Regions from separate parts of the Paenibacillus tundrae genome, predicted to be linked through region 4. Evidence: a T-box and tRNA genes for the amino acid it is inferred to sense, from the RefSeq annotation. Region 4 holds a T-box; the other regions hold tRNA genes.
The links. The T-box of region 4 lies ahead of leuS (leucine--tRNA ligase). A T-box ahead of a tRNA ligase gene usually reads a tRNA of that ligase, here a tRNA-Leu.

Region 1 (7,350 bases), 3.1 Mb from region 4:
AGTTCATCTATCACTACCCGAGAATACCGGAATATTGTGGGTACAGTCTGCGGATGCAATCTGGGCAAATGTCATGGGTGAACTCGGCATGAGTGTGCTTTCTGAGATAACTCTCGACGGAGTTCCATGTATCCTGTTCATCCTTAATTTGTTTACATACGGCACATATAGGAAGGAGTCCGTGTAGTGTACGTACCTCAGATAATGCTTGTTGAAGTTGCTGCTCGGCTTGTTTCTGTTCTGTGACATCGGTGTGGGCGATTAAGGCGAGTTCAGAGCTACATGGTGACTCAGTTGTTGGTAAGGGAGTGAGTTCTATGCGGAACCACCTTTGTTTCGAATTGGGAAGGCGTATCGCAATGTCGTATGTATGGTTGCTGTCAAATGGTGTTCGGATGTTTTTGAGTCGCTGGATCGTCTTATTGCTCTGATGATCTCGCTCAGGTGACGTCCATGCCTCTAGTAGATTGAGGTAAGGCAGTGTGCCGGATTCGGAATAAAAGAACGCTGGTAAGTGTGTAAAGTTGTACGTTTGACCAAGTCCTTGTCGCCAAGCGTTGTTGCAGCTACGAATGATCCAGTTGTTATCTACGATAATGAGTTGGTGGCGCATAAATTGATAAGATAGTTTCTCTAGATCGGTTGTTAAGTACCGCATTGGTCGAAACCCTCCTTATGTTCATTTGGCGAATGAGGCATGGTGATCTGCTAACGGAGATCGTCTGGAATTTGTAAAATATCTGCGACCTGATTCCGGAATCGGGTAGCCTTGCGTGTGCCGTGAATTAGGTTGGATAGACGGTATGGTGGGATGTCGTGTTGTTCGCAAAAGGTCTTCTGATCCATCTGGAGTTCGGTTAAACGGCGTTTGATGGCCCATCCGAATGGGGTCACGGGTTTCTTTTTGTTCAAAAGGGTTCACCCCTAGGTTAAAAGTAGTATTCAGTCGCTCCTACTTCGGGTAGAATGTAGGGAGATGCGCGCTGTATATTTCATTATATACGTTATTACGTCATGTAACAATTAAAAAAGACGGAAATAAGTGTATTTTATGATTTAAAATGACGTAAATTCGCAAATTCATCCATAAATGAATAACAACAAAAACACGCCAGCAAAGGAGTTGCGGCGTGTTTTTGTTCAATTGGAGAGGTATGTGTTGCGGGAGGATTCGTGGCACGCAGCTATGCTTTGAATGCATGTAACCCTGCGCCAAGCATGTGGAAGCTTGGGAATAGTGACTTCATAGACGTCGCTGTTGCTTGTGCTGGTTCATCCGCAACGGAGGCGCTGACGGTATTCCATTCATGCTCCAGGTCTGTGGTTAGGTGAACCAGCAGTTCCTGTATGTTTTGACGATCAAGGGGGATGGCTTTCGAGGCTTCCGTTATGCATGCGTTTGAGGCTGAGTGGAGATAACCGAGAACCGCCTCCTCGACGGGGATATCGAGGTAGTGGTTAATCCAGGCGTGAACAGTGGATAGGCATCCAACTGAATTATAGGTGGACAGGGTGTGCTCGAGTTTTCTAAAGTCGATCCAGGGATGGAGGGCTTGAGCGAGCTTGATTAACCGTTTGCCCATAGCAGAGGAGTGTTCCCTGAGATCTGGAGGGGTTCGCTGAACGTGGACTAGTTTGTCAATAAGAGCTGTTCGCCATGTGTCCTTCTGATCCGCTGCACTGTAGATGCCCTTAATCGCCATTCCTTCCAGGCGCACAATGCTCGGATGTAATTGACAACGCATGAATGATTCCAGGTCTGCTACGTTGCGGATTGAACCTTCTGCTATAAGTGCATCCATGCCGAATGAATGAGTGAACCCTCCGACTTGAATAGAGGAATCAAGCAGTTTGACATAATCGAGCAGCTTATTCCCACGGTTCACGATCTTTCGCCTCCTATGTTCGTTAAATGTTATTATATATAACATTTTATTTCGTTTTGAAGCTGTTTATGAGTTTGAATCCGAATTATATGATATATATATTCACATAATTATCCGCTTTTTGTCAATTAAATCTTGTTAATTTTGTTTTATTTTCTTTATATGTTATTTAAAATAACGTACTGAGTTATATATTGGAGTGTGTGTGATAATCTTGTCATTGGAAGAGAAGTAGTAAAAGTAATATTAGTGATTATTCCATTGGCTTGCTCATTGAAGCTTATCAAGGGTAAATGAACTACAAAAATAGGTCGAACTCAAGGATATGCAACTGCTGTGGAAATATGACGATTCATGCAGGTAGAGGGGGAATTATCGTGTGAAAAAGCTGAATTTAAAAAGTACTTTACTTTTATAATGAAACCCGGTATAATCATTTTTGTTGCCGATAATTTACGACATGCGGTCGTGGTGGAATGGCAGACACGCTATCTTGAGGGGGTAGTGGGCGTATGCCCGTGGAGGTTCGAGTCCTCTCGACCGCATCATAATGCAAGACAGAAGAAGCTTCCGAACTCGGAAGCTTCTTTTTTTGTTTCTACCGTTTTTATTTTATTCTAATCATTAAGCCCGACCGATTTGAAGTAAACGTACGATTTCGCCATCGATAAGCTCTCTACTTACTTGGATGAATCCTAACGATTCATATAACGTCCCGGCGATTCGATTGTCTGGTCGATGTCCAATCATAATCCTTGTACCATTAGAATTACGTCTACTTCTCCGAAACATTGCAGTAAGTACTTTTTTCATACCACATCACTCCTCTCAACAGAACACTCTAATGTATATCCTGGGCCCTTATGCCAAAATAAGCTCGTGAGTGCAAAAAAAAGCCACCGACTAGAGAATTCCTGCTTAAAGCTGTGGTCTCCGGTTAGATGGCTGTTGGTTGTTCAATTTATTTTTTTAGTAATTTCTCGATGTCAGCTTCGATCTGATCAGGAGTTGTTTTGGGTGCGTAACGCTTTACGACACGTCCGTCTTGATCCACTAGGAATTTAGTGAAATTCCATTTGATTGCTTTGGAGCCGAGTAGGCCTGGAGCCTCTTTGGTGAGATGCTGGAACAGGGGGTGAGCGTTCGATCCGTTGACATCGATCTTCTCGAACATCGGGAAGCTTACACCATAGTTCATTTGACAGAACTCAGCAATATCATCGGATGAGCCTTTTTCCTGTGCAAACTGATTGCTCGGGAATCCGAGAACTTCAAAATTGCGATCTTTGAATTTATTGTACAGCTCTTGCAGCCCTTCGAATTGTGGTGTCAATCCACACTTACTAGCTGTATTCACAATAAGCAGCACTTTGTTTCGGTATTGAGACATTTCTTGTTCTTGGCCTCGAAGGGTATTAACTTTGTATTCATAAACGGTCATGAAAATCGCCTCCTATATCGAATGAATGATTCCTTTTTCGTATATATCTATTATATTGGTTACAATTAAATAATGCAAAACTAATATTGGATAATTATAGTTTTAGCTCTTTTTGAGCTTGAATTGGTCTTCATATGGACGAATAGGTAGAAGATTTTTGTGATCACGAGAATTAGAGAGCTTAGGGGAGATGGATGAAGCAAAAATATGTTGTAAGCGATATCATTGGGTTGAAACGGCATAAATCCGTCGATTCGGTGATCTATGTACACTTTACATCAACATGACCTCGGTGTATGATTCATATCGTAATTTCTAATTTAATTTCTATTGTACATGAAAAAACGAAACAAACGATAATATCGATCTAATCAGTAATGATGTAAGAACGATGTTTTAATCGCTGAGTTTCCATTCATTCATGGGTGGAAAACGGGGGAACCAACAGGATGCGCTGTTCTAGGACGGTATGGATCCATGGGGTGAATTTTCCGGTAACAGCCGGAAATAGGGCGACTCTCGCGCCCGAATCCGTCAGCTAACCTCGTAAGCGTTAAAGGGAGAGGCAACAAGCCGTACGCTGGTTCATGGTGTTTTTGCCATGGATTCTTTAAGAAGCGTCCGGGAGGCCTTGGTCCCCCACGCTTCTTTTTTGTTGTCTTTTCACGCTAAGGGAGGAACGAATGATGGATAATGAGATGATTTTAGTAACTGCTCCGAACGAAGCGGGGCGCAAATTTATCAAACTATTGATGTACAAAAAAATGCCGTTTGCCGTTCTGACCAACAGTGCAGGGGAAGAGCGGAAACTCCGGAAGTTCGGGGTAGAGCATGTCATTCGCATGAACACGGCTGCGGCAGAGAAATGGTTTTTACCTCAGAGTAGTGTAGGTAATGTTTTTATTTTTGAGAATAGTCTGAACTTGACCTGCCGTTATTTGCAGATCTGTCGTTCGTGGACATCTAAGTCGCTGTGTGTGATTACAGAACAGAGCCATCCAAAAGGAATTTATCGAGGCATGGGTGCCGATCGGATTGTCTATTCATTAAACGGAGAAGTGGGCTTCCTGCTTAACGGTTGATGCTGCAACCGATGATTGCTCCCTTGTCAGGTGCCTGATATAATTGAACGAATAGATCATTAAACTTATGAACAAAGGGTAAACGGAATTTTGAGGAGACTCATGCATGAAGTGGGTCTTCTTTTTTATTGTTTAGGGGATGTAGCAAGATAAGGAGGAATAGTTGTGCCAGATGTACGTGGGTTAAAATGGTTGTTCTTCGATGTAGGAGATACGCTAGTGGACGAATGGGAGCCTGTAGACGATATTATCGGTCAGTTCGTGAGAGAAGCCTGTGCACTTGGATATCCGGTGCAGATCGAGACTGTACGGGAGATATTTGTCACCTGTTACCGAAACTACGAGGCATGGCCAATGAAAGTGGCGATACGTACGTTGATTAGCGATGAACAGCATAGAGAGCAGATCCAGGCTAAATTAAAGTTTCGTAAAGAGCTTGAGCAACCCTATGCGTGTGCTGGTTCAGTGCTGAAATCACTGTCACGATATTATCGAATTGGCATCATTGCTAATCAGAGTCCGGGTACGGAGGAACGGTTAGAGCGTTACGGCTTGCGTAAGTATGTGAATGTACTTGCTTGTTCTGCTGAAGAAGGAGTGTCTAAGCCTGATCGTGAACTGTATGCAGTGGCATTGAAGCAGGCGGGATGCAAGGCTGAGGAAGCAGTTATGATCGGAGATCGCATCGATAATGACATCGTTCCGGCGAAGAAGCTGGGAATGCGAACGATACGCATTTTACAGGGGTATGGACGGTTCCAGCCTGAGCTTGAAGATCAGGATCACCCGGATTGGACAATTGATAATTTAGAGCAGCTTCTTCCTTTGCTTTTACCAGATCAAGACTAGGAGATACATACTCCAAAATAAGATTTATGCTGATGACCCTACTGGAGCATATCGTTCTAGAAAAGGATAAATAAGAGCCGACCATTTCAAGTGAACGTTTCACTTGGATGAGTCGGCTCTTTTTATTTGAATTAAAACAGCGCGATGGTCTGAATAATGAGATACACATTCAGGACAACGATGACTGCAGCGATGATCCAGGACGTAATTTTCAACCACAGTTTGTTAGCGAATGCACCCATACTCTTCTTATCACTTGTAAACATGACCAGCGGAATAACCGCAAAAGGAAGCTGTAAGGAAAGTACAACTTGGCTTAGGATCAGAAGTTCCTCTGTTCCATGCTCTCCTGCAATAGCGGTCACAATGACGGCAGGAATGATTGCAATCAGGCGAGTGACTAGACGTCGCAGCCATGCAGGAATTCGAATGTTGAGGAACCCTTCCATAACAATCTGTCCGGCCAGAGTGCCAGTGAGTGTCGAGTTTTGACCTGATGCCAATAGAGCAACGCCGAACAGAACACTTGCAACAGTGGTACCGAGCAGGGGTGTGAGCAGATGGTAAGCATCTGCAATCTCGGCAACCTGTGTCATACCAGCACTATGGAATACTGCCGCAGATACGATCAAGATCGCTGCGTTGATGAACAGCGCGAGTGTAAGTGCAATCGTGGAATCCATCGTTGTATAACGAATGGCTTCTTTTTTACCCTGCGGTGTCTGTTCGATCTGACGTGTCTGCACAATGGAGGAATGCAGATACAAGTTATGCGGCATGACGGTAGCTCCAATAATACCAATCGCGATGTAGAGCATCGCCGGATTCTGTAGAATTTCAGTGCTAGGTACAAAACCGTGAAGCACTCCGCCCATATCGGGTTTTGCTAAAAATAGATCAATACCGAAACAAAGGGCGATAGTCGCCATAAGCACAATTACAAGGGTTTCGAGCGCCCGGAAGCCTTTATTCTGTAACACTAAGATTAATAGTACGTCCACAGCTGTAATAATCACGCCATATAACATCGGAATGTTGAACAGCAGCTTCAAGGCAATAGCGGAACCAATAACTTCCGCGAGATCGGTGGCTGCAATGGCAAGTTCGCAGAGTACCCAGAGCATAATAACCACCGGCATACTGAAGCGTTCACGACAGGCTTGAGCTAGATCGCGTCCTGTGACGATCCCGAGCTTACCCGCGAGTGATTGCAGCACAACAGCCATCAGGTTCGAGATTAGAATAACGGACAGTAGTGTATAACCAAACTGTGAACCACCTGCGATATCTGTTGCCCAGTTGCCGGGGTCCATATATCCGACAGCTACCAAGTAGCCCGGGCCAACAAAGGCGAGGAACTTTTTCCACCAAGCTGCGTTCTGAGGAACCTTCATGGAGCTATGAGCTTCCCCGAGGGAAGGAGCCATCCCAGCCGTGGATAACGATTCTCTGGAAGGCGTGTTAAACGGATTTCTTTTACTCATACAATAATCACCTGACTTTGCAATAATAATGAGACAATATGCGATATGTGATATATCTAAATTTTTATGTTTATTCTTACATTGTACTCCTTCAATAATTTTTGTCTAGTGCAACTTTTATGTACCGGCACAAAAATAAGACGATATTTTCAACGTGTTCCTCCGTATATTACCCATTGATCAAAAAAATACAGCCTCTGAGCGTTATCTGCATGAAAATGAGAAAGATGTACAAGCTGAATATGAATCCAACATATGAATCCAATATGCGTTTCAAAATGAGCCAGAAGTTTAAAATGAATTGTAGGCAACAAAAAAACAAAGTGAAGGAGAGATTCTAATGGAAGCTTTATATACAGCAACAGCAACGGTTAAAGGTGGACGTACAGGCTCAGTAACTTCTTCGGACGGCGTACTTCAGCATGATCTGAAAATGCCTAAAGAGCTGGGTGGCTCTGGCGGTGAGGGAACGAACCCTGAACAACTCTTTGCAGCCGGATATGGGGCATGTTACGAGAGTGCACTAGCTAACGTAGCGCGCAAAGCGGGTGTGAAGCTGGAGAATGTCGTTGTAACAAGTAATGTATCCATTGGTAAAGACCCTGCGG
Region 2 (7,350 bases), 2.4 Mb from region 4:
GTAACAATAAAGCTGATTCGCTTGAATTGACAGTCATATCTATGATACTTTTACGTCATAGGATAGGCTTGGGAGGTCAAATCATGGAAGTGTTGAAACAACGTATTTTAGAAGAAGGAGTAGTCATCTCTGATCAGGTGCTTAAATTGGATGGACTGCTGAATCATCAGATTGACCCTGGTTTGACAATGGAAATGGGACGTGAGTTTGCCTCACGTTTTCGTGAGAGTGGTGTAACACGTGTTATTACGGTAGAGTCTTCTGGCATCCCGGTAGCTTTTGCTGTTGCACATGAGCTAGGAGTACCTCTTGTATTCGCTAGACGCAAAAAAACGCTACTGGCTGACCCTGATGCCTACTGTGAACGTGTACCATCGTTTACGAAAGGAATTGTGACCGATATTATGGTGTCTCGTGAATATATTCATGAGAATGATCGTATTTTGTTCATAGACGATATTATTGCTAATGGGGATGCAGCTCGCGGTGTTATCAAGATCATTGAACGCTCTGGGGCTGAATTAGTTGGTTTCGGAGTAGTCGTCGAAAAATGTTTTCAAGCAGGAGCACGAACTATTCGTGAACAGGGAATTCCTGTTGAAGCCTTGGTACGTATTCGTTCCCTGAACGATGGAAGCATTCAGTTTGACGATAACGAAATGTGACATTTTAAAGGAAAAGGGCCTATTTTTTGAACAATGCCTTTGCATGACCGCAGAATTCATTTATAATGGGGTTATGTTAGGGAGAGGAGGCAACACCATGGGGAACCAACCGGCAACAGAACAATTTTTCATTGATAAGCTGGCGGAATCGAAAGTTCATTTTGAACGTGCCCTGGATTGTAAACATACGGAATTCGATGACCTTTATCCCTATATGATTGAACATCCTCAATTTTTCTGGTACAAACGCTATGTTGCCTGGTCAGAACTTCTGACGATTGTAGGCTTGTGTGAAGAGTTGTCCTTCTCTTGGAAAGAGCAATTTACACCGCATCAAGTGGAGTACCTTGAAGAACGTGTGATGTCCGCCAAAGTGCTTGATTTTTGGTTTGAGAAGAATGACAGCAAAGAGCACGCGCAGCGGTAAATTTCAGTCGGGACATACGTTTCGTATGACATGACAGTCCAATACAGTCACGTGAGACCTAAATGAGTTGTCATTTAGGTCTCTTTTTGTAAATTAATTTGGAACATAGGAGCCATAGACATGATTAGTGATACAGAGCTGGATGCCCTGCGTTTGTCAGGTGAAAAGGTTAGAGTGGTAAGGGACGAGCTTGAGTCCAATGATGTAACAGGAATTGTTGTTGCTTGGGATGGAGAGCAGGTACTCATTCGGCGGCAGAATCGACGTGTGGTTAAGCTCGATCGTAGTTATCGCTATCAGCTGTTCAGCGAGCCGCGCCAGAGTCCACTTAGCGAGTAGGAAATGAGCTAACGGGATTTACCATCCTCCTATAGGCATAATCGATTCGCTCAGGAGAAAGGATAGTTACAGTGAAGGATGTGGAACTATCTCCGAGAGGGCGTGCAATGATATGACATTGATGAATGAAAAGGTTCACGCGTATAAGGATCAGATTGGTGAGTTGAGCGATGTGCTACCGGGAGTGGTGAAGTCTTACCATGAGTTTACGGGAGAATGCTTTCAGCCAGGAGCCATTGATGCCAAAACGAAACAATTAATCGCCTTGGGCATTGGCTTATTTGCGAATAACGAAGTGTGTACCTTCTATCACGTGGAGGAAGCTCGTGCGAAGGGTGCTACCGATCAGGAGATCATGGAGACCGTTGCAGTGGCGGGTGCCGTAGGCGGCGGTCATGCACTATCTCAGGGCGCAATGCGCGTACAGAAGGCGCTGCACTAAGCAGGATGGGGCTATATCAATGAAAATAAGGACGTATTCCTTGGCAAATGCTACGGGAATAGGTCCTTATTTATGTACATCGAAGTTATATTATATTTTTCCAATCATTTTATTATACATAAACTGGCCAGTAACTCGGCGAGCCGTAACATAACGGTCTTTGAAGTAAGGGTTAGACAATTTAGTGATGCTGACACCTTTGCTGCTTGATGCGTGTGCGAATTGGCCGTCACCGATGTAAACACCTGCGTGTGAAACACCTTTACCCATTGTATTGAAGAATACGAGATCGCCTGTGCGAAGGTTCGCTTTGGATACAGGAGTTCCTGCTTTCGCTTGCTGCTGGGAAGTGCGGGGTAGATCGATGCTATATTTATCAAAAAGATATCTCATAAATCCAGAACAATCGAAGCCGGCCATTGTTGTACCGCCCCATTTGTAAGGAATACCTGCCATGTTATTAACGACGGTGTTGATTGTGCTTGCCTCTGTACTTGTTGCACCTGAAGTAAATAGTACTGCTGCTCCAAAAATGGAGATGATAAGTTTTTTCAAAATCAATGTTCTCCCTTCGTTGCCTACGGAGTTAGCTAAGGGTTCGGTAGAAGGTTCCCTATATTTCCTATGTATAAGAATAATTCACCCAAAATGGTTCCCCCGTTTTCAAACATGAAACTCGGCAAATGAATAATTAAGTTTTTGTAACCTTTTGAAACTATATTGCATATATGCGTAAATGTCAAACCCATCTTAATACCTTCTTTATCGCCCAATGTTAACGGAACTATTGATTTTTATGAAGAATAAACACGAAATGACAGCGTAACTAATTACAAAATAGTAATATGTGATTCAAATCCAAACTAGAGTGTATACCACTCGAGGTTTGTCATGTGCAGTTTGAACTATTCTGATAGATACAATAATCGCGGAATGTTACAAGATGTTGCATTAATTGACAAAGTTATTTTTTTTGCATAAGATCGTTCTATCCAATCCACATATTGGATAAAAATATAGTCGTTATAATTTAATTCAAATAAAGGAGTTGGTGGAGAGACGTGTAATTAGAGGGTGAAAGTAAGTGGAATGAAGAATTGGATGATTTCAATAATAACGGGGAGTGTGTGATCATTTTGAATACAAAAACAAAGTTAGTTACATTAGTTCTAGCATTTTCAATGGTATTTTCTGCGGTAGGTATGGTCATTCAACCGGTTAGGATTGTATCTGCTGCGGATGCTTCGGGAACAACAGCAAGCATATCCGATATCTTGAAGAATCAAAGAGCCGATGGAGGCTGGAGAAAAGAATATAAGCAATCCACTGGTGAGTGGGCGAAATCTACGATCGACAATAAAGCTACATACTCAGAAATTAGAAGACTAGCTAAAGAATTCAAAAAGACAAACGACCCACGTTATTCTGCTGCCGCGATTAAGGGAATTAACTTTTTGCTGAATATGCAGTATTCCAATGGTGGGTGGCCTCAAGTTTATCAAAGTTCTGGTTATCACAAACATATTACCTACAATGATGATGCGATGATTAATGTAATGTACATGTTGGATGAAGTTGCGACACGAAAAGGTGACTTCTCCTTTATTGACAGCAACCTTGCCAATCGTAGTAAAAATGCGGTTGCTAAAGGTGTGGATGCGATTTTGAATACACAGGTAGTTTCAGGTGGCAAGCTCACAGCATGGGGGCAACAGCATGATTCAAGCACACTTAAGCCTGCAGGTGCAAGAATCTATGAAGTACCATCATTAACAGCTGGAGAGAGTGTAACGATTGTTAAATTCCTGAAAACAAGACCTTCCAACGCCAAAATTACAGCATCCATCAAGGGAGCCGAAGCTTGGTTTAACAAAGTGAAGATCACCGGTTACCGATATGAAAGAGCGAACGGCGATAGCAAAATTATTGCTGATTCCAAAGCTGCACCAATCTGGGCTCGTTTCTATGAAGTTGGAACGGATAAACCCATCTTTATCGGTCGTGACGGCATCGTGAAATACAAATTGAGCGATATTGACAAAGAAAGAAGAGGCGGTTATGCATGGTATGGTAACTGGCCATCCAAGCTGTAACTTAATTTAGATTCTAAACTGGTACCAATCGTGCCAGATCATATGCCAGCTCCTAAACATGAAGCCCGATCCGGAAGTGACTATCTGGATCGGGTTTCTTCCTGAGCATTTGTATATTGACATGTAGATGCTTGCGTGATATATTATTTTTTGTCGCCGAGATACATATATATCACGGAGATATACATATGCGGTCGTGGCGGAATTGGCAGACGCGCACGGTTCAGGTCCGTGTGGGCTAACCCCCCGTGGAGGTTCGAGTCCTCTCGACCGCATCGAATGAAAAGGTTCCCTGTTAGACATTAGTCTATCGGGGAACCTTTTTTTGAACTCATATGGGGGATCTCACAGCTTGTCCATCCATTGTCGGTTACAACGACCTACGACTAATCACAGGCTTGGGCAATTTTTTGCCAATTATATTACTACACGTATTATGATGCTGTAACTGTAATGTTATCGATATTAGGCCCTTCTGTACCTGTTGTTACAACTCTGATGGTATTCGTTCCAGAATTCATGGGTACCTGAATGGTTTTCTCGCCCCATGTCGACCAGCTTCCTGTTGCTGAAAAAGAGGTATTGCTGATCACTTTGTTTCCGTTAACGTACACATCGAGGTTACGCGTGCCACTCTCTAATGCATAACGAAACTTTACGTTTTTGGTACCACTTGTCGCATTGTTAATATTATTCCATTGAATGGCAGAGTTCGTTAGTGCATTGAAATTAACATACCCCGAGCCGGTGTAACCTGGGTAGATTGTCTCAACTACAGCATCAGTTAGGGTAGTTCCTGTTTCAGCTTCATACGTTGTACCACTTGTGTTACCACTTCCTGGCCCAGTGATATTCGCTACAAATGTGGTTACACTTTGAGCAGGAAGCTGTGCAGTAAATGCGCCGTTAGACACATTGATCGGTGCTCCACTTGCTAGGTTACGGCTGCTATCCGTTACCCATGAGGATACAGTAGAGGCGTTACCATTTTGCAGGACAAATCGCTGACTGGTTGCAGAAGTTCCTTTGTTAATTGCGACGACGACAACCTTGTTATCTCCTTTGTAGGCAGACACAAACGTATTGGTATCTGGGTTTTTCGTTGCATCCACTCGCAGATAGCCTGGACGTACGAATTTGGAGAAATGAGCCATATTATAACCGCGTTTGCTAATCGTGCCATCCTCTTTCATCGGTCCGTACTGTCTACGGATGTACCACCATACATAGGCTTGAAAATCTGCTTCTACCATTGCATTGTGCATGTGATGGGAGACTTCCAATGCTTCTGGCCAGCGGTCTGCAGAATTGTTATCACTGTTTGGATAATAAACTTCGGTCATCCACAGTTCTTTGCCTGCACCTTTTTGCTTGAAGAGTGGGTATGCAAAGTTATTGACTTGAGTACCGTACAAATGTGCTCCTAGAATGTCCATATTCGCGAGCGCTTGTGGATCATTGAGAATCGGGTCAGATATGTTTTTTAGGTATTGGAAGGATTCAGGCGCCATCACTTTGGTGTTCTGGATCGATCCTGCATTTTCTTTCATGAAGCGAAGGATCTCCTGTGGTGTCCACCAGGTCCAATCGTGAGCGTAATCTGGTTCATTTTGAACGGAAATGGCATACAAGTTTACGCCGTTATCTTTCATGTACGTAACGAAGTCATTCAGGTGCTGAGCGTAAGCAGCATATTTGTCATATCTCAGACGTTTAGCATTCGTATCGCCATTCCGGTTGAACGTCTCGACCATGTCACTTGGAGGATTCCATGGGGAGGCGAACACTAGAGCTCCTTGTTCAATCGCTCTTTTGGCTGTATCTACTTCCTTAGACCAGTTACTTCGATTAGGATCGACACTGATTCTTAAGATGGAGAAGCCTAACTGGTTTTGCCCGTTGCCAAAGGCTGTATCACGTTGAGCTGGCGTCAAGTCACCGATCCAAACCGGGTGATTAATTCCTCCGAAGCCCTTGATGAGCTGCTTCTCCGAGGATAAATTAATGGTAGCATCACTTGCTGCCGAAGCTTGTGTGGGTGTTAACATCAGTGGCAGAGCCGTTAAGCAGGCGAGTAAAACGTTAAAGGTTTTTTTGAATTTAAATTTCACTGCGATCATCCTCCTCGAAATGGTTATCCTGAGAACTGCTAAACCAATGAAATCTTAATTTTGCTTAGATTCAGTTGTAAGCCCTTACATAACCTCCTTTCGAAAATAAAAGGAAAGAAAATCAATTTATTCTTTCTTTTGTTTATTTTAATAAAATATTGTTGAACTGAATACCTGACAAATTTCAGGTCTTTTACTAATTTATCTCAAATTATCGGGAATCGATGACATTTTTTATCCCTATTCAGAAGTTACAAATTTTCCTTTAGTTACGTCAAACCGTTTTTTACATAGAACTCCCTACAATATCAAACAATGAGAACAAAGATCTAAGGGAGGGAATCAACATGGAAAAGAAAGTGAGTAGCAAGTGGTATACACGGTTAGTGGGGGGCTTCGTTCTTTTACTACTTGTTAACGTGGGATGTATGGCAGGTGGAGAGATAACGGTGGCATCTCAGGTGCCAAAAGAAGCGGATACAGTCAATGCTTACGCACTGTCGAATCGTGATCGGATGCATGTGGCAGCTCAACCTAAACAATCCGTAACCCCTCATAACCGTATGGCAATTATCATTGATGATGTAGGTAATGACATGAAGGGTACAGCAGAAATCTTGGCGATGCCAGTCAAGCTGACCGTTGCGGTCATGCCCTTTCTGCCAACAACTCAAAAAGATGCCGCTGCGGCACATGAAAAGGGAATGGATGTGATTGTACACATGCCTATGGAGCCGAAGAAAGGAAAACCGGAGTGGCTGGGCCCTGGAGCAATTACGTCCAATCTAACAGATGAGGAAGTTCGTGAACGGGTGGAAAAAGCAATTGATGATGTCCCGTATGCCATTGGCATGAACAATCATATGGGTTCTAAGATTACTTCGGACAAACGGATCATGTCGATTGTGTTGGACGTATGCCGAGAGCGAGGTCTCTTTTTTGTAGACAGTCGAACCAATTTTCGCTCGGTAGTAGGTGAACTGGCAGCGTCCAAAAATATGCCACCTGTCGGTAATGACATCTTCTTAGACGACCAGAACTCTAAGCCGCACATTCGCAAGCAAATGGAACTGGCCGCTAAGCGTGCCGTGGATAAGAAAAGCTGTGTAGTCATCGGTCATGTGGGTCACACGGGACTTAACACATCTGCTGTTCTTCGTGAAACCGTCACCCAACTACAGGGACAGATTGAATTTGTAGGTATTGGTGATCTGGTGCGAGAGGTGTGGGATTGGCATATTGCGCCTACACTACCGACAGGTAATAAATAATG
Region 3 (7,350 bases), 170 kb from region 4:
GGTATCATGCCGCCACTAGTGAAAATGCAATTAATAACATCACTAAACTAGTCATACGAACAAAGACCATATACGGCTTGCTAGGCTCGGATTCCCCCTTCACAATCCAACCATAGCGTAGGAACCATCCGAACTTGGGGAAACAAAGATTGATAATGCACAGTATCATGAAAATAAAAAAGAGGGTTCTCATGCGCGATCTTCCTTCCTCGTTCAGGCATGGCCTCAATCCACTTATCGACGACGTCTATTGAAAATGAATAAGATCAGAATAACGATGATGAGAATGAACAGAAACTTCATGTGTATTCCTCCTAAGTTTATGAAAACATTAACCTTTTCGGCACCTTTTGAACAACTATGATACAATTAATGATATTGAATTAGTATGATCACATACCAAATTGATGATAAACAACCACTTATTATTGAATATTGTTGAAGACAGATAGAAGCAGGAGGGAAGCATGGCCATTCAAAATCAGTATTCTATACCCATTCAGTGGGAGTTTTTAATTTCTAAGCTTAAATCTTCCGTAACTGTGGTCGACGCAACCTCACCAGAACTGCCCCTGATCTATGTAAACGAGCACTTTACAACATTGACAGGATATTCATTTGAAGAGTCTGTTGGGCAAAATTGTAGGTTTCTTCAAGGGAGGGATACCCTTCCGGAGACAGTAGATAAGATTCGTGAAGCGCTCAGAGAGCAGAAATCAATTAAGATTGATATTCTGAATTACACCAAAAGTGGACACAAGTTTTGGAATGAGTTGAATATAGATCCGATCTTTAATGACGAGGGAGATTGCCTCTTTTTTGTTGGGATACAATATGACATCTCAGAGCGGAAATATGCCGAAGAACAGCTTCGTATGGCAGCGAACATGGCTGAATTGAACAGCCGAGGACAACTAGAGTTTATTGGCAAACTGAATCATGAGTTACGAACGCCGCTCAATGGAATTATGGGAATGATTGAGCTGGTGGGCATGGAAGAAACCAGTAATGAGCAAAAGGAGTACTTGGAGCTTGCTCGTCAATCGGGAGAGGCCTTGCTGAACATTGTAAACAAGAGCTTGGATATGGCGAAGTTAGGTCGTGGGAAAATGAAGGTAGAGCAGATCGAGTTTCAGCCATCCAAACTAATGCAGCAGATCATCAAGACGCATGAACTGTCTGCTATACAGAAGCAGATCAGCCTAGTCTGCCATGTTGATCTTGAAGTGCCAGAAGTGCTCGTTGGAGATCCGTTGCGCTTACGACAGGTGCTGGATAACATAATAAACAATGCGATTAAGTTTACGGAGCAAGGCGAAGTGCATATTCAATTGGATGTAAAAGAGACATTGGAGGATGTAACGACGCTGGTCTTTAGCATCCAAGATACAGGGATCGGGATTCCACAAGATCAGATGAATCAATTATTTGAAGCTTTCACTCAGACAGATGTGTCTCATGCACGGAGGTTTGGGGGCAGCGGTCTTGGATTAACGATCTGTAAAGAGCTGCTGGAATTGATGCATGGTGAAATCACGGTAGCGAGTGAAGAAGGTCAGGGTACACAATTCCAGGTCACTGTGCCCTTAAAGCGACAACAGGTGATGCCAAGCATGGGTCATGTAGGTTAAAAGGATGATTATATGATCGGAAGAGGGCAGTTCGGGAGCGATCCGGGCTGTTTTTTTTCTGCACATTTCCGTTGTTCCACGAACGAATGTTCTATATAATGTAATGATGAATGGGGGAGAGGCAGCATGACGCGTAAACGCACAAGAAAGAGAAGAAATAAAGGAACGGCCAGGGTGAAAAAGCAATGGGTTACATTGGTCACGCTTGCTCTAGTCGCCTGTTTCGCGTGGTTTAATGGAGATTATAAGCTGGGGGATTGGACTTCTATATTTAATGGGAGTAGTAGCCAAGGTGTAGATCATACGCTGATCTTCCCTTCTGAACGCTACCCAGAGACAGCTAATCATATTCGGTCGGCCGTTAAGGCAGGGCATTCTGATGTGTGTACGATTGATCGTGATGGTGCCGAGACGAATCGGGATCTTTCGCTGAAGGGAGTGCCAGTGAAGAAGGGGAAGGATCGAGACGAGTGGCCAATGGCTATGTGTGCAGAGGGTGGGGCTAATGCAGATATCCAATACATTACGCCAAAGGACAATCGCGGAGCAGGTTCATGGGTCGGCAATCAACTTAGTACATATCCAAATGGAACACGAGTGAAGTTTGTAGTTGAATAGCAAGATCTAAGACAGATCCTAGTTGTATAGTGTTGTATAGTAATGAAGAACGCCAGACTTCTCAAAGTCTGGCGTTCTTCAACGTCTGATGATTCAATCGATTCACTGCTGGCTACAAACGGCTACTCACAGTGCCATGCTGCTTAGATGATGCGAACGAATGCTTAACAGGCGTGTGACCTGCTCAACTTCCTCAAACGGAATCCAGAGGTTCCCTTGTACTGTGCGTAGAAGGAGGATGGAGGAATCGGCAGAGCGTTCTGGAAATCCGGTTACAGATTGACCGCTTGTATTACGAACCATAATTTGTTGATTACGACGGATGGCAATTTCTACCTCTTTGTTCATATGTCATTTCTCCTGGTTATGAGATTAGATTCGATATGTCAATAATTTCAATGGTTAATTTGTCTTCTTTATATAGTCTATCAGAACTAGGTATGAATTTCCAGAAGAGAAGTGACTTTTTGGGTTAGGTGATTCGTCTTATCGCGTGATTAGCGTTTGTTTTTTTCAGTTAGAGGGTTATAAAGGGTACTGAAGCTAAAGCATGTATGTTAAGGAGGATTTCGTATGACAAAGTTATTGATTGGAATGGTACGTACTGAGAACGAAGCCATTTTAATGCTGAATCAGCTTCGACAGGCAGGAGTTGATTCCGATTCACTCGGCGTAGTCGCTAAAGAACAGCTTGATTTGGAGTTGATCAGTGAGAAGGCAGGTTTACCTAAACCACTTAAGGGCGCAGGCACTGATGGAGCATTAGGAGCCTTTAAGGGGGTGCTAGCAGCGCTAGGTAAACGTAAGGATCAAACGATGTCTGCTGGGAAGGCCGTTCGCCGGCTTGCTGGTAATGAAATCGGTGAAGAGACCGATGATTTTGTACTTACCCTGACGGAAGCCGGTATCTCTGAGGATGACGCAAACTATTATGAGCAATGGCTTATGCAACAACATTTGCTTGTGATTGTGGAAACCAGTGAAGACGAGATTGCTCGGATCACGCCTATTATCATGAAGCGTGACTAACCAAATGTGAACTTTTTTTCTTTTTTAGCTTAATTTAATCCTGATTTTAGGTTTCTTTAATGTTGGGGAGGTATTCTTACCTTACACCTCCCTTAATATAGATGGTTTATAAGAAAGTTCGAGACCGCAACTCGACCTTTCTAGGCACTGCTGGCTTACGCCGGTGGTGCCTGTTTCATTTTAGAAATATTTTTTCGGAAAAGTGTTGCATATTATTAAAATACATGATAAGATATTTCTTGTCGCCACATTTGATTGAGAAATACATAATCATGCCGGGGTGGCGGAATTGGCAGACGCACAGGACTTAAAATCCTGCGGTAGGTGACTACCGTACCGGTTCGATCCCGGTCCTCGGCATCCATTAAGAGAAAAGGAAATTCCTTGATATATCAGGGGATTTCCTTTTTTTTATACTTTCAAATGAGGGTCTTGAATCATAAGCGCGATTAACTTTTGGAATTTCTGTATTTAATAAAGCTGAGGATTATTAACAGAGTTGAATAATACATAGAATTTAGTGTACTTAGACAAATTTAAAACCTCCGCCAATGTTGGCTATGAATATTTAGGTACAGTATAGCTGAATATTCATATTTGTGTTGCATTTTTTTGCGTTCAGATCAGTGTCCGATCTTTTTTTGTGGGGCATTGTGGGATGGGGAATGAAGCAATCCCGTGGTGGTCGTTATGAAGACAAGGGATGTTGGTGTATACTGGCTATAGGCATATATTACCTTTATCTTGCGGAGCTCAAAGTTAACCAAATACATTTTTAATGGAGGACTCGACATATGTTGAAACAGCTTCAGTCTTATCAAGTAATCCAAGAACGCAGGATGGAGGAACTGAAATCTGACGGCTACTTGCTGGAACACAAAAAGTCAGGCGCCAAAATTGTCCTTATGTCCAATGAAGATGACAATAAAGTATTTAGTATCGGTTTTAGAACACCACCTAGCGATAATACGGGCGTACCTCATATTCTGGAGCATTCCGTATTATGCGGCTCTAAGAAGTTTCCAGCGAAGGATTCATTTGTTGAATTGTTGAAGGGTTCACTCAACACATTTCTGAATGCAATGACGTACCCGGACAAAACGATCTATCCTATTGCAAGCCGTAATGAGCATGATTTTCATAATTTGATGGACATCTATCTGGATGCGGTGTTAAATACGAATATTTATGAGAACGAAAAAATATTTTTGCAGGAAGGTTGGAACTACAAGTTACCTTCTGCAGAGGATGAATTAACATATAACGGCGTTGTTTACAACGAAATGAAGGGTGCTTTTTCTTCACCTGAACGGATTGTTCGTAGAGCCGTGCTCAATTCTCTATTCCCAGACACAACGTACTCCAAGGAATCGGGAGGCATCCCGGACGAGATTACAGATCTAACTTATCAAGGACTCTTGGATTTCCATACGAAGTATTATCATCCTTCTAATAGCTTCATTTATTTGTATGGAGACATGGATATGGAAGAGAAGCTTAAGTGGTTGGATGAAACGTACCTGAGTCAATACGATCGGATGGAGACAGATTCGGAGATTGAGCTGCAGCCTTCATTTGGTGAACGTGTCGATGTGGTACAAACGTATTCGGCTGGAACGACAGAGTCGGAAGTGGACAATAGCTTCTTAACCTATAATGCAGTTATTGGAACAAGCCTGGATCAAGAGCTGAATATCGCCTTTCAAATATTACAATATGCGCTTCTGAATGCTCCAGGTGCGGTATTGAAGCAGGCGTTGCTCGACAAAGGAATTGCCAAGGACGTATATGGCTCATATGATGATAGCTTGTACCAGCCGGTCATGACGATTGGGCTGAAGAAGAGTAATTTGGAGAGTAAACAGGTGTTCCTCGACACGGTTCACGAAGTGCTTGAGCGCGTTGTGCGCGAAGGGATCGATCCGAAAGCACTTCTAGCCGGAATTAATTCATATGAATTTAATCATCGGGAAGCAGACTTTGGAAGAATGCCTAAAGGGCTGATCTACGGCTTCTATACGCTACAGAGCTGGTTATATGACGACAAGGCACCGTTCACCCATTTGGAGGCCAATGCCGTATTTGCTTCGCTCAGAACGAAGATGAACGAAGGATATTTCGAGCAATTGATTCAGCAATATTTATTGCAAAATACGCACACGTCGTTTGTGGCCGTGACTCCGGATAAAGGACTCAGTTTGCGTAAGGAAGAGGCATTGAAATCGCGTTTGAAATCACTCCAAGCCAGTCTGAGTAAGGAAGAGATCGAGCAACTGGTTCAACGTACCAAGGAACTCGCGGATTATCAGAATGCACCTTCAACGAAAGAACAACAGCAGGTCATTCCAACCTTGTCGATTGAAGATATCGATCCGCAAGCGTCCAAATTATCGAATACATTAAAGTCCGTCGAGGGAACAACGATTGTACATCACAATCTGTACACGAACGGAATTGGATATCTGAAATTGTTGTTTAATGTGAAGGAAGTTCCCGAGCATCTACAGCCGTACTTAGGACTTTTGAAAAGTGTGTTAGGTTACGTGGATACCGCAAACTTCAAATTCAATGGTCTGTCCAATGAAATCCACATCCATTCCGGTGGAATCAGTGCCAGCGTAGGGGCGAGCGCCGATGCTCGTCAATATAATACGTATAAAGCTCATTTTGAGATTGAAGCTAAAATTCTATATGATAAGCTGGATTTTGCTTTTGATATGATTGAGGAGATTGTACTGACTTCGCAGTTCCACGATACGAAGCGGTTGTACGAGATCATTTCCCAATTGAAGGGCAGATTGCAGCGTAGCTTGATCAATAGTGGACACTCGGCAGCAATGGGCAGATCCTCTGCCAAGCATTCAGCCGTAGCTGCTTTTCGTGAAGCGGTAAGTGGCGTGGCGTTCTATCAGTGGCTTGAGGAGCTGCAGGCAAATTATGAAGATCGCAAAGAAGAACTAACGAACCGTCTGAAAGAACTGACAGGAATGATCTTTAGACCTGAGAATCTACTGGTAAGTTATACGGCTGATGATCAAGGATATGCTAGTCTAGAGCAGCACGTATCGAAACTAAAAGCGAAGCTATACACGCAAGAGGTTGTTAAAGAACATACTGAGTTCCAAGCAGTCCATCACAATGAGGGCTTCAAGTCTCCATCAGAGGTTCAGTACGTCGTGCAGACAGGCAACTTCATCCATAAAGGATTCGAGTATACAGGCTCGCTTCGCGTATTGCAGGGAATTCTGTCACTGGACTATTTATGGACAAATATTCGCGCTAAAGGTGGCGCATATGGTTGTATGACAGGTTTCAGACGGAGTGGCGACAGCTATATGGCATCCTACAGAGATCCTAACCTAGAGAAAACCTATAACGTGTACGAAGAGATGCCGCAGTATTTGCAAAATTTCAAAGCGGATTCACGCGAAATGACCCGTTATATCATTGGTGCAATTCAAGACCTCGATGCGCCTAGAACTCCATACGCAGAGGGAACCTTCTCATTGGAGTGTTACTTGTCTAATGTGACGGAGGCAGACCTCCAGAAAGAAAGAGATGAAGTGCTGAGCACCACAGAAGCACACATCGTCAACTTTGCTCCGCTGATCTCAGCAATCCTTGAGGAGAAACATCGGTGCGTTATTGGTAATGAGAGCAAAATTGAGGAACAACGTGACTTGTTCGACGAAACGCTTGATTTGATCAAGTATTAATCATAAGCATCCAGAAGTATTTGACTTGACTTGTGATTGACGTGACTTGAATGGTACAAACTAGCGCCTTCTCCGATGGATAACGCCTTGGAGAAGGCGTTTTTTGCTTATGTGCATATGTGTTTGTATTTCGATACCATTGTGGCTCAATATTAGATAGGTTTAACAACTAAAATACGGTTCGTGGGGCACATAGTACACTAGCAGAGAGAGGCTCAAATTGCAGGTGGTGTGCAGATTTCTAGCCTGTAGTCTTAGGTTATGTTAAAATGATGGATAGTCTATGAGCCGACGGTAGCGGCTCACACAGCTAGCAGCCAGCTAGATGGCTGCAAAGGTACGTATTCATCCAGGGG
Region 4 (7,350 bases):
ACGAAATGATGAAGCCAGGAGGAACATTCCTGTTTGATGTGCATCATCCCAATACATTCATTCGATATGAGGAAGAACAGCCTTTTGTACTGGACGAACGCTCGATATCCTATATCTGGACAAGTGCTTTAGACTCGGAACGATGTGAGATCGAACATCATCTTAGCATTTTCTCACGTGTTGATGATGGGGGGAAGGATCTCTATCAGAGGTTTGAAGAGGTGCATGTGCAGCGTGCATACGATCCGGAGTGGATGAAGCTGGAGTTACGGAAGGCGGGATTCCGCGATGTCAGTGTGTACGCAGATTTTGAGTGGGAAGAAGCAGGGGATGGCGCGCAGCGTCTGTTCTATGTTGCTATCAAATAATTAGTCTTGTTCATCGCCCTTGCATATGCGGAGGGCGTTTTTTTATTTTGATCAGAATAGGAGCGTTGAAACGTGATCTAAGCTATTGCCAGTTAAGTGCGGGGAAGCCATAATAACACTAACAGAAAGCGTTTTCCTTTTTTGATGAGATAAGATGACGAACTTAAGAAGGACAGGTGATTATGGGGTGGAAAGTAAATACAAAACCAAGCTAACTTCGGAACAGCTAGAACGGATAGTAACCCAAATATTAAATAGTGAACTATCTGAGTATCAGGAAATGAATGAAGGCTGGGCGAATCAGGCATATCGGATCGTATTAAAAGATGGACAGACAGTGGTGCTCAAAATAGCCCCTACGGATAAATCCAATCTGATGCGTTGTGAACAAGGGTTAATGAAGACTGAAGTGGAGGCGCTGCGTCTTGTGTCAGAACTAACGGATGTACCTATTCCTCGTGTACTTGCGTATGATGATTCGCTAACTCTTGCTCCCTCAGAATATTTTATTATGGAGCATATGACAGGTAAGCCGTATAACCAAGTGAAAGAGCACTGTAGCGTTGAAAAACAGGAAGCGATTGAGGAACAGATCGGGCTTTACAACCGAAGATTGAATGAAATCAAAGGCGAACAATTTGGTTATTTCTCATCGGAACGACAACGTTATTCCACATGGAAAGAAGCTTTTCTGCAACTGATGGATGATGTATTAATCGATGGGAAAAAGGCAGGGATTACGTTTTCGATGTCTTATGAGGAGTTGGAGCGTTTGATTCAGGCTAGAGCTGATGTCCTCGATGATGTGCTAGAACCTGTGTTTATTAGCTGGGATCTGTGGGATGGCAATGTGCTGGTGGAGAATGGTCGAATTACCGCCATTATTGATTTTGAGCGATCACTCTGGGCAGATCCATTGATGGAGCATTATTTTAGTCATTTTAATTACACGACTGGCTTTTTGAAGGGTTACGGTGCATCCATTACAACACCAAGTGAACGAAGCAGAAGAGGGTTATATGATCTGTATTTTGACCTATTACTTCGAATCGAATGTGCATACCGGCAGTTTGATGATCAAGATCATATTCAGTGGACAATTCACAATCTAGAAGAAAGCATTGAACGGTTTCGGTTAGGCTGAGGTCTGTCATTGACTTTAGCGGTACTTTTTTATATAATGTTTCCGATATTGTATACATATTTCGATGATAAGGATCAGTAGTGAGTCCTGTACATGACAGAGAGTCGGCGGTTGGTGCAAGCCGATTGACAGTATTTCACGAACTCGCCTTGGAGAAATGCGGTGATTACACCATCCGATACTTAACCGATGTCTATTCGGTGGGTGAAGGAATGGAAATCCGCATCGGTTAACCGCCGTTACAGGTTCAAAGGGAGTGGATGACGAAGCACGTTCATCCGCTAACTAGGGTGGTACCACGGGAATTCAACCTCTCGTCCCTAGCGCTGCAAACGCTACGGGATGCTGAGGTTTTTTTGTTGTAATTTATGTGAATCAACCAGAGGAGGAACAATAGATGAGTGAGAATCACCAGCCGAAGCACGGCTATCAACCGCAAGTGATGGAGAAAAGTTGGCAGCAATTTTGGGATGAGAATAAAACGTTCAAAACAGGTGAGGACCCGGCTAAACCGAAGTTCTATGCATTGGATATGTTCCCATATCCATCAGGCGCGGGACTGCACGTAGGTCACCCGGAAGGATACACAGCAACAGATATCGTTTCTCGTTACAAACGTATGCGTGGATACAATGTTTTGCATCCGATGGGCTGGGACGCTTTTGGTTTGCCTGCTGAGCAGCATGCACTTGATACGGGTGAACACCCACGTGAGATCACATTCCGTAACATTGACAACTTCCGTCGTCAGATTAAATCCCTTGGGTTCTCCTATGACTGGGATCGGGAGATCAGCACAACGGATCCGGATTATTACAAATGGACGCAATGGATCTTCATCCAGTTGTACAACAAAGGCCTCGCTTACGTTGATGAAGTACCTGTAAACTGGTGCGAAGCATTGGGTACAGTGCTGGCTAATGAAGAGGTCATTGACGGTAAAAGTGAGCGCGGTAATCACCCAGTTGTCCGTAAACCGATGCGTCAATGGGTTTTGAAAATTACTGAATATGCTGAGCGCCTCTTGGAGGATCTGGAAGAGCTGGATTGGTCCGAGAGCATTAAGGATATGCAACGTAACTGGATTGGTAAATCCACAGGAGCAGAAGTGGTGTTTGCCATTGAGGGACGTGAGGAAGTAATCAAGGTATTCACGACTCGTGCGGATACTTTGTTTGGAGCTAGTTATGCTGTATTGGCGCCAGAACATGAGTTGGTAGATGCCATTGTGACAGCTGAGCAACGTGAAGCGATCAAAGCTTATCAGGAGCAAGCTGGACGTAAGAGTGACCTGGAACGTACCGATTTGGCCAAAGACAAAACAGGTGTATTTACAGGAGCTTATGCCATCAATCCAGTAAATGGAGCGAAGGTGCCTATCTGGATCGCCGATTATGTTCTGGCTGGTTATGGTACAGGTGCAATTATGGCGGTTCCTGGGCATGATACACGTGACTGGGAATTTGCGAAGCAATTCGGACTGGATATCATTGAGGTTGTTGCTGGTGGGGATGTGACCAAAGAAGCGTATTCCGGAGACGGACCACACGTTAACTCTGATTTCTTGAATGGTCTGAACAACGAAGAAGCGATTGCGAAGATGATTGCATGGCTGGAAGACAGCGGTAAAGGTGAAGGCAAAACGACATATCGTCTGCGTGACTGGTTGTTCAGCCGCCAACGCTACTGGGGAGAGCCGATTCCAATTCTACATCTGGAAGACGGAACGATGAAGACCGTGCCTGAGGATCAACTTCCGTTGTTGCTGCCGGACATCGATCAGATCAAGCCTTCGGGTACAGGCGAATCACCACTGGCGAATGTAACCGAGTGGGTGAATACGGTTGACCCTGAAACTGGAATGAAAGCACGTCGTGAGACAAACACCATGCCGCAATGGGCGGGAAGCTGCTGGTATTACCTGCGCTTTATCGATCCACATAACGACAAGGAATTGATCTCTCAGGAGAAACAACAACAATGGCTGCCTGTGGATCTGTACATCGGGGGAGCAGAGCACGCTGTGCTTCACTTGCTGTATGCACGTTTCTGGCATAAAGTGCTGTATGATCTGGGTGTAGTGCAGACGAAAGAGCCATTCCATAAACTTGTGAACCAAGGTATGATTCTGGGAACTAATAATGAGAAAATGAGTAAATCTCGTGGTAACGTTATTAACCCAGATGAAATTGTAAATGAATTCGGTGCAGATACTCTGCGTTTGTATGAGATGTTCATGGGACCATTGGAAGCAACAAAACCTTGGAATGCTAACGGGGTTGAAGGCATGTACCGCTTCCTGTCACGTGTATGGCGTCTCTTCATCAACGAGGATACTGGCGCGATTAATGATAAAATTACAGCGGATGGCGGTACAGAAGAATTCAAGCGTACTGCTCACAAAACAATTAAGAAGGTTACAGATGATCTGGAACATCTGCGCTTCAACACAGCGATCAGTCAGCTGATGATCTTCATCAACGATGCATACAAAGCAGATACGCTGCCACGTGAATCGATGGAGAACTTCGTGCAATTACTGTCACCACTTGCGCCGCATATGGCGGAAGAGCTGTGGAGTCGCTTAGGTCATGAAGGTGGTATTACTTATGTAGCTTGGCCTGAATATGACGAAGCAATGACGGTAGACGCTGAAGTGGAGATTGTCGTTCAAGTGAATGGCAAAATTGTAACACGGGCAACCGTTGCGAAGGATTTGGATGCACAAGGCATGCAGGACTTCACGATGGAGCTTGCACCAGTGAAGCAGGCTCTGGAAGGCAAGACCATTCGTAAGGTCATTGCCGTTCCAGGCAAACTGGTTAATATTGTTGCCGGTTAATCTCACTGGCTTGGAATAGTTCATTAAGCTTTACCAGGTCTTCATCATATTTGTCATGGGTGGTGTGAATGAGGCTATCAAACACACCGTCCAGACTAATCTTGAGTAGTGCCAAGGCTTGAGCAGTGATGCCACCGGGAACAGCAACTCGAGCTTGAAGTTCTTGAGGCGTATACCCTCCTTCAGTGAGCAGTTTACCTGTTCCAAGGAGCATCTCGCCTGCAAGAGCACATGCATCTGCTCGTTTGATCCCTGTAAGCTTGACGGCACTCTCAATCCACTGTTCCAAAAAGAACGATATGAATGCAGGTCCGCAACTGGAAAAGTCGGATGTTATGCGTGTGCAAGCTTCATCCACTTGGTAAGGTTTGCTGAAATGACTCAGCAAGCCTTCCAACACAGTGCGATCTTCAGGTGTCATTCGTTCACCGTGTATACATAATGACGCTCCGCTACCGACCTGATGTGTGACGCTTGGGATAACTTTGGAGACTTTGCAAGGAAGTGAAGATTCCAGATGACGCAGCTGCACGGGACTAGTGATCGATACAATCATATGATTGGGATTCACGACGGGCAGGATCTCGTCAATAACATGTTTGAATTCCAGCGGCTTCACACAGAGGAAGATAATGTTGCTCCGGATAACGGTTTCCCGATTACTCTGTGATTCATGCAGACCGGGATAACGGAGGGATAACTGACGCACTTTGGAAGGGGTACGATTGCTTGCGGCGATCTGCCGCGGCTCCAATGCTCCGGATTGGATCAGGGCATAGATCAGCAGGCTTCCCATGCTGCCGGTTCCGATAAATCCAACCTTCATTGTTTCAGGCCTCCTTTCATGCTTTACGGTACTGGCGTAGTTCGTTCCTTCTAGTCTATGCAGCATAACTTGTTTGACATGACATCAAAAAAGGAATGTGGAGTTTGTAGTCCATTTATAGACGGTTCGGAAGCACCGCCCGTGTTCAAAATTGATCTATTTTGATAACAGGGAGAGGTGTAGACGAATGAGATGGAAACAAGGATGGACGATTGGTGCTGCGGTAATTGGAACGATACTTATATTATGGTCGGGCAAAAGTGAACAGCCGCCTTCTGGCTGGGAACCGATGCAGCTCGCCACTCAAACGCCGACGCTCAAGCAGGAAGCTGCTATTGTAGAGTCGGCTGTTTTGGGTCAAAATAGTGAGTTGTCAACGCAAGCTGTAGTAGAACAAGCCACATCAGTCAATGCGGGGGTGAATCCTGCTCGAGACAGTGAGGCTTCTTCTACGATGCAGGGGAAGGCGTCAGAGGAGAAGAGTCCAGACGTGGGTAATACGGAATCTGCTACGTCTGCAGCGGTCACGAATATCTCAACTGAAACAGAAATAAAGCTTGAACAGCAGGTTACAAGTCCACCAGAGCAACAGGTTGTCGACAACGGTAAGATTGATATCAATTCAGCCCCTGTCTCTAAACTCACCGAGCTTCCAGGCATTGGAGAGAAGAAGGCACAGGCCATCGTTGATTATCGAAATGCACACGGACCGTTTACAAGAGTCAGTGATTTGACCAAAGTAAAAGGAATAGGTATGAAAATGCTGGAGAAGATGGCTCCTTATGTGCAGATTCGCTAAATTAGATTATTTCAATCGGGAGAGGATGCAAATATGAGTACAGCAGATGTACGCAAAGACTGGGATACTTACTTCATGGATATTGCTTATATGGTCTCAACCCGCTCCCGCTGTTCGCGTCGGCATGTAGGTGCAGTGCTTGTCCAAGGGAAAAAACTGCTCGGAACAGCATACAACGGGGCACCTATGGGCGTACCTGATTGTTCAGAAGCAGGATGCATGATATCCGAAGAGTACGAACTGGTTGTGACTGATGGTCAAGAAGAAATGGTCAAGAAGCAGCGGTGTATTCGCACCATTCATGCGGAGCAAAATTTGCTTCTGTTCACGGATCGAATCGATCGGGAGGGCTCTTCTGTGTATGTGACGGATGAACCTTGCTGGACTTGCTCTAATATGCTTGCGAACAGTGGCATTACAGAAATTGTTTTCCATCGCCCGTATCCTAAGGATACCGGTAAAGTAACACGTATGATGGCGCAAAAAGGAATCACATTCCGCAAGCTGGAGCAATATCAGCCTCCACGTGAGACGATGATGACAATTCGTGATTAAACGGTTAGGCATGGGGAGGATCTAAAGACTTCGTGTACTATCGTCTCTGTCACTAGGCATGTGTATTGTAATGTGATATCACTTAACTAAATTACGCTTTAGATCGAGGAAGAACCTCCGGTTAGCTACGTCAGCTACCGGGGGTTTTTCTGCTTCTAGAGGTTGTTCAGAAAGTCCGCTTTTGATTACGAAGAATGCCAGTCGGCATCTCAGTGTCGAAGATGGGATTCAGCCGAAATAAGTAGATGCTTACGAAGGTTGTTTTCTTCGGAAACAATGTAATTGCTCTAGATATTTCTGCAAAAAACGATAAGGGGGGATTAGGATGAAAGGTAGGCCGTTATTGCTATTTACAGTCTGTTGGTTATGCGGAAGTGTAGTGGGATGTGCATTATCAGGATGGACACTTATGTGGGGGTTGGTGGGAGTGCTGGCATGTATGCCCCTCCTTTTTCACTGGATAGATATTCGTGGCTGGACTCGTCTATTACTTGTTGCATCGCTTCTAGGTGGTCTTGCCCACTGGGAATGGAATGATCTGCGTAATGTCAGTGTCTTGCCGGAGATCACTGGAAGGAGTCATCAGGAGCTTGATGGATATGTAGCGAAGCTAGAAGGTACAATCGCGTCAGCTGTTCGTGTGGATGGAGATCGGGCCGATTTTGAGTTGTTACTTTCGACAATATATCCAGAATCAGACCCGTTATCTGGCACCGAAGAAAGGGCAGATCCGAAGCAACAGCCGATGCATGACGTGGGTGAGCGTATGATGGTACAAGTCAAACTAGCTGAAGAAGAAGAGCAGGACATAGCGAT

Region 1: it encodes a tRNA-Leu, which carries the amino acid that the T-box ahead of leuS (leucine--tRNA ligase) is inferred to sense. The anticodon was not compared.
Region 2: it encodes a tRNA-Leu, which carries the amino acid that the T-box ahead of leuS (leucine--tRNA ligase) is inferred to sense. The anticodon was not compared.
Region 3: it encodes a tRNA-Leu, which carries the amino acid that the T-box ahead of leuS (leucine--tRNA ligase) is inferred to sense. The anticodon was not compared.

What each region holds. Positions count from the first base shown of each region.
Region 1 covers NZ_CP145605.1:1,542,735-1,550,084, forward strand. The annotation lists gene V6W81_RS06620 (hypothetical protein) at 14-658, opposite strand; gene V6W81_RS06625 (hypothetical protein) at 709-912, opposite strand; gene V6W81_RS06630 (urease accessory protein UreF) at 1,185-1,886, opposite strand; tRNA gene V6W81_RS06635 (tRNA-Leu) at 2,349-2,431, shown strand; gene V6W81_RS06640 (hypothetical protein) at 2,511-2,699, opposite strand; gene V6W81_RS06645 (glutathione peroxidase) at 2,848-3,327, opposite strand; cyclic di-AMP (ydaO/yuaA leader) riboswitch at 3,719-3,895, shown strand; gene V6W81_RS06650 (hypothetical protein) at 4,011-4,409, shown strand; gene V6W81_RS06655 (HAD family hydrolase) at 4,575-5,258, shown strand; gene V6W81_RS06660 (Nramp family divalent metal transporter) at 5,390-6,685, opposite strand; gene V6W81_RS06665 (organic hydroperoxide resistance protein) at 7,083-7,350, shown strand, end outside.
Region 2 covers NZ_CP145605.1:2,263,653-2,271,002, forward strand. The annotation lists gene V6W81_RS10270 (xanthine phosphoribosyltransferase) at 84-665, shown strand; gene V6W81_RS10275 (hypothetical protein) at 763-1,092, shown strand; gene V6W81_RS10280 (hypothetical protein) at 1,213-1,431, shown strand; gene V6W81_RS10285 (carboxymuconolactone decarboxylase family protein) at 1,544-1,873, shown strand; gene V6W81_RS10290 (C40 family peptidase) at 1,964-2,428, opposite strand; cyclic di-AMP (ydaO/yuaA leader) riboswitch at 2,434-2,565, opposite strand; gene pelA (pectate lyase) at 3,010-3,966, shown strand; tRNA gene V6W81_RS10300 (tRNA-Leu) at 4,157-4,241, shown strand; gene V6W81_RS10305 (carbohydrate-binding protein) at 4,401-6,086, opposite strand; gene V6W81_RS10310 (divergent polysaccharide deacetylase family protein) at 6,425-7,348, shown strand; gene V6W81_RS10315 (N-acetylmuramoyl-L-alanine amidase family protein) at 7,323-7,350, opposite strand, start outside.
Region 3 covers NZ_CP145605.1:4,448,665-4,456,014, reverse strand. The annotation lists gene V6W81_RS20000 (sensor histidine kinase) at 468-1,631, shown strand; gene V6W81_RS19995 (NucA/NucB deoxyribonuclease domain-containing protein) at 1,758-2,249, shown strand; gene V6W81_RS19990 (hypothetical protein) at 2,376-2,597, opposite strand; gene V6W81_RS19985 (general stress protein) at 2,823-3,278, shown strand; tRNA gene V6W81_RS19980 (tRNA-Leu) at 3,553-3,638, shown strand; gene V6W81_RS19975 (insulinase family protein) at 4,073-6,994, shown strand.
Region 4 covers NZ_CP145605.1:4,621,673-4,629,022, reverse strand. The annotation lists gene V6W81_RS20780 (class I SAM-dependent DNA methyltransferase) at 1-368, shown strand, start outside; gene V6W81_RS20775 (phosphotransferase family protein) at 556-1,512, shown strand; T-box leader at 1,568-1,837, shown strand; gene leuS (leucine--tRNA ligase) at 1,910-4,354, shown strand; gene comER (late competence protein ComER) at 4,335-5,180, opposite strand; gene V6W81_RS20760 (ComEA family DNA-binding protein) at 5,368-5,979, shown strand; gene V6W81_RS20755 (deoxycytidylate deaminase) at 6,013-6,534, shown strand; gene V6W81_RS20750 (ComEC/Rec2 family competence protein) at 6,944-7,350, shown strand, end outside.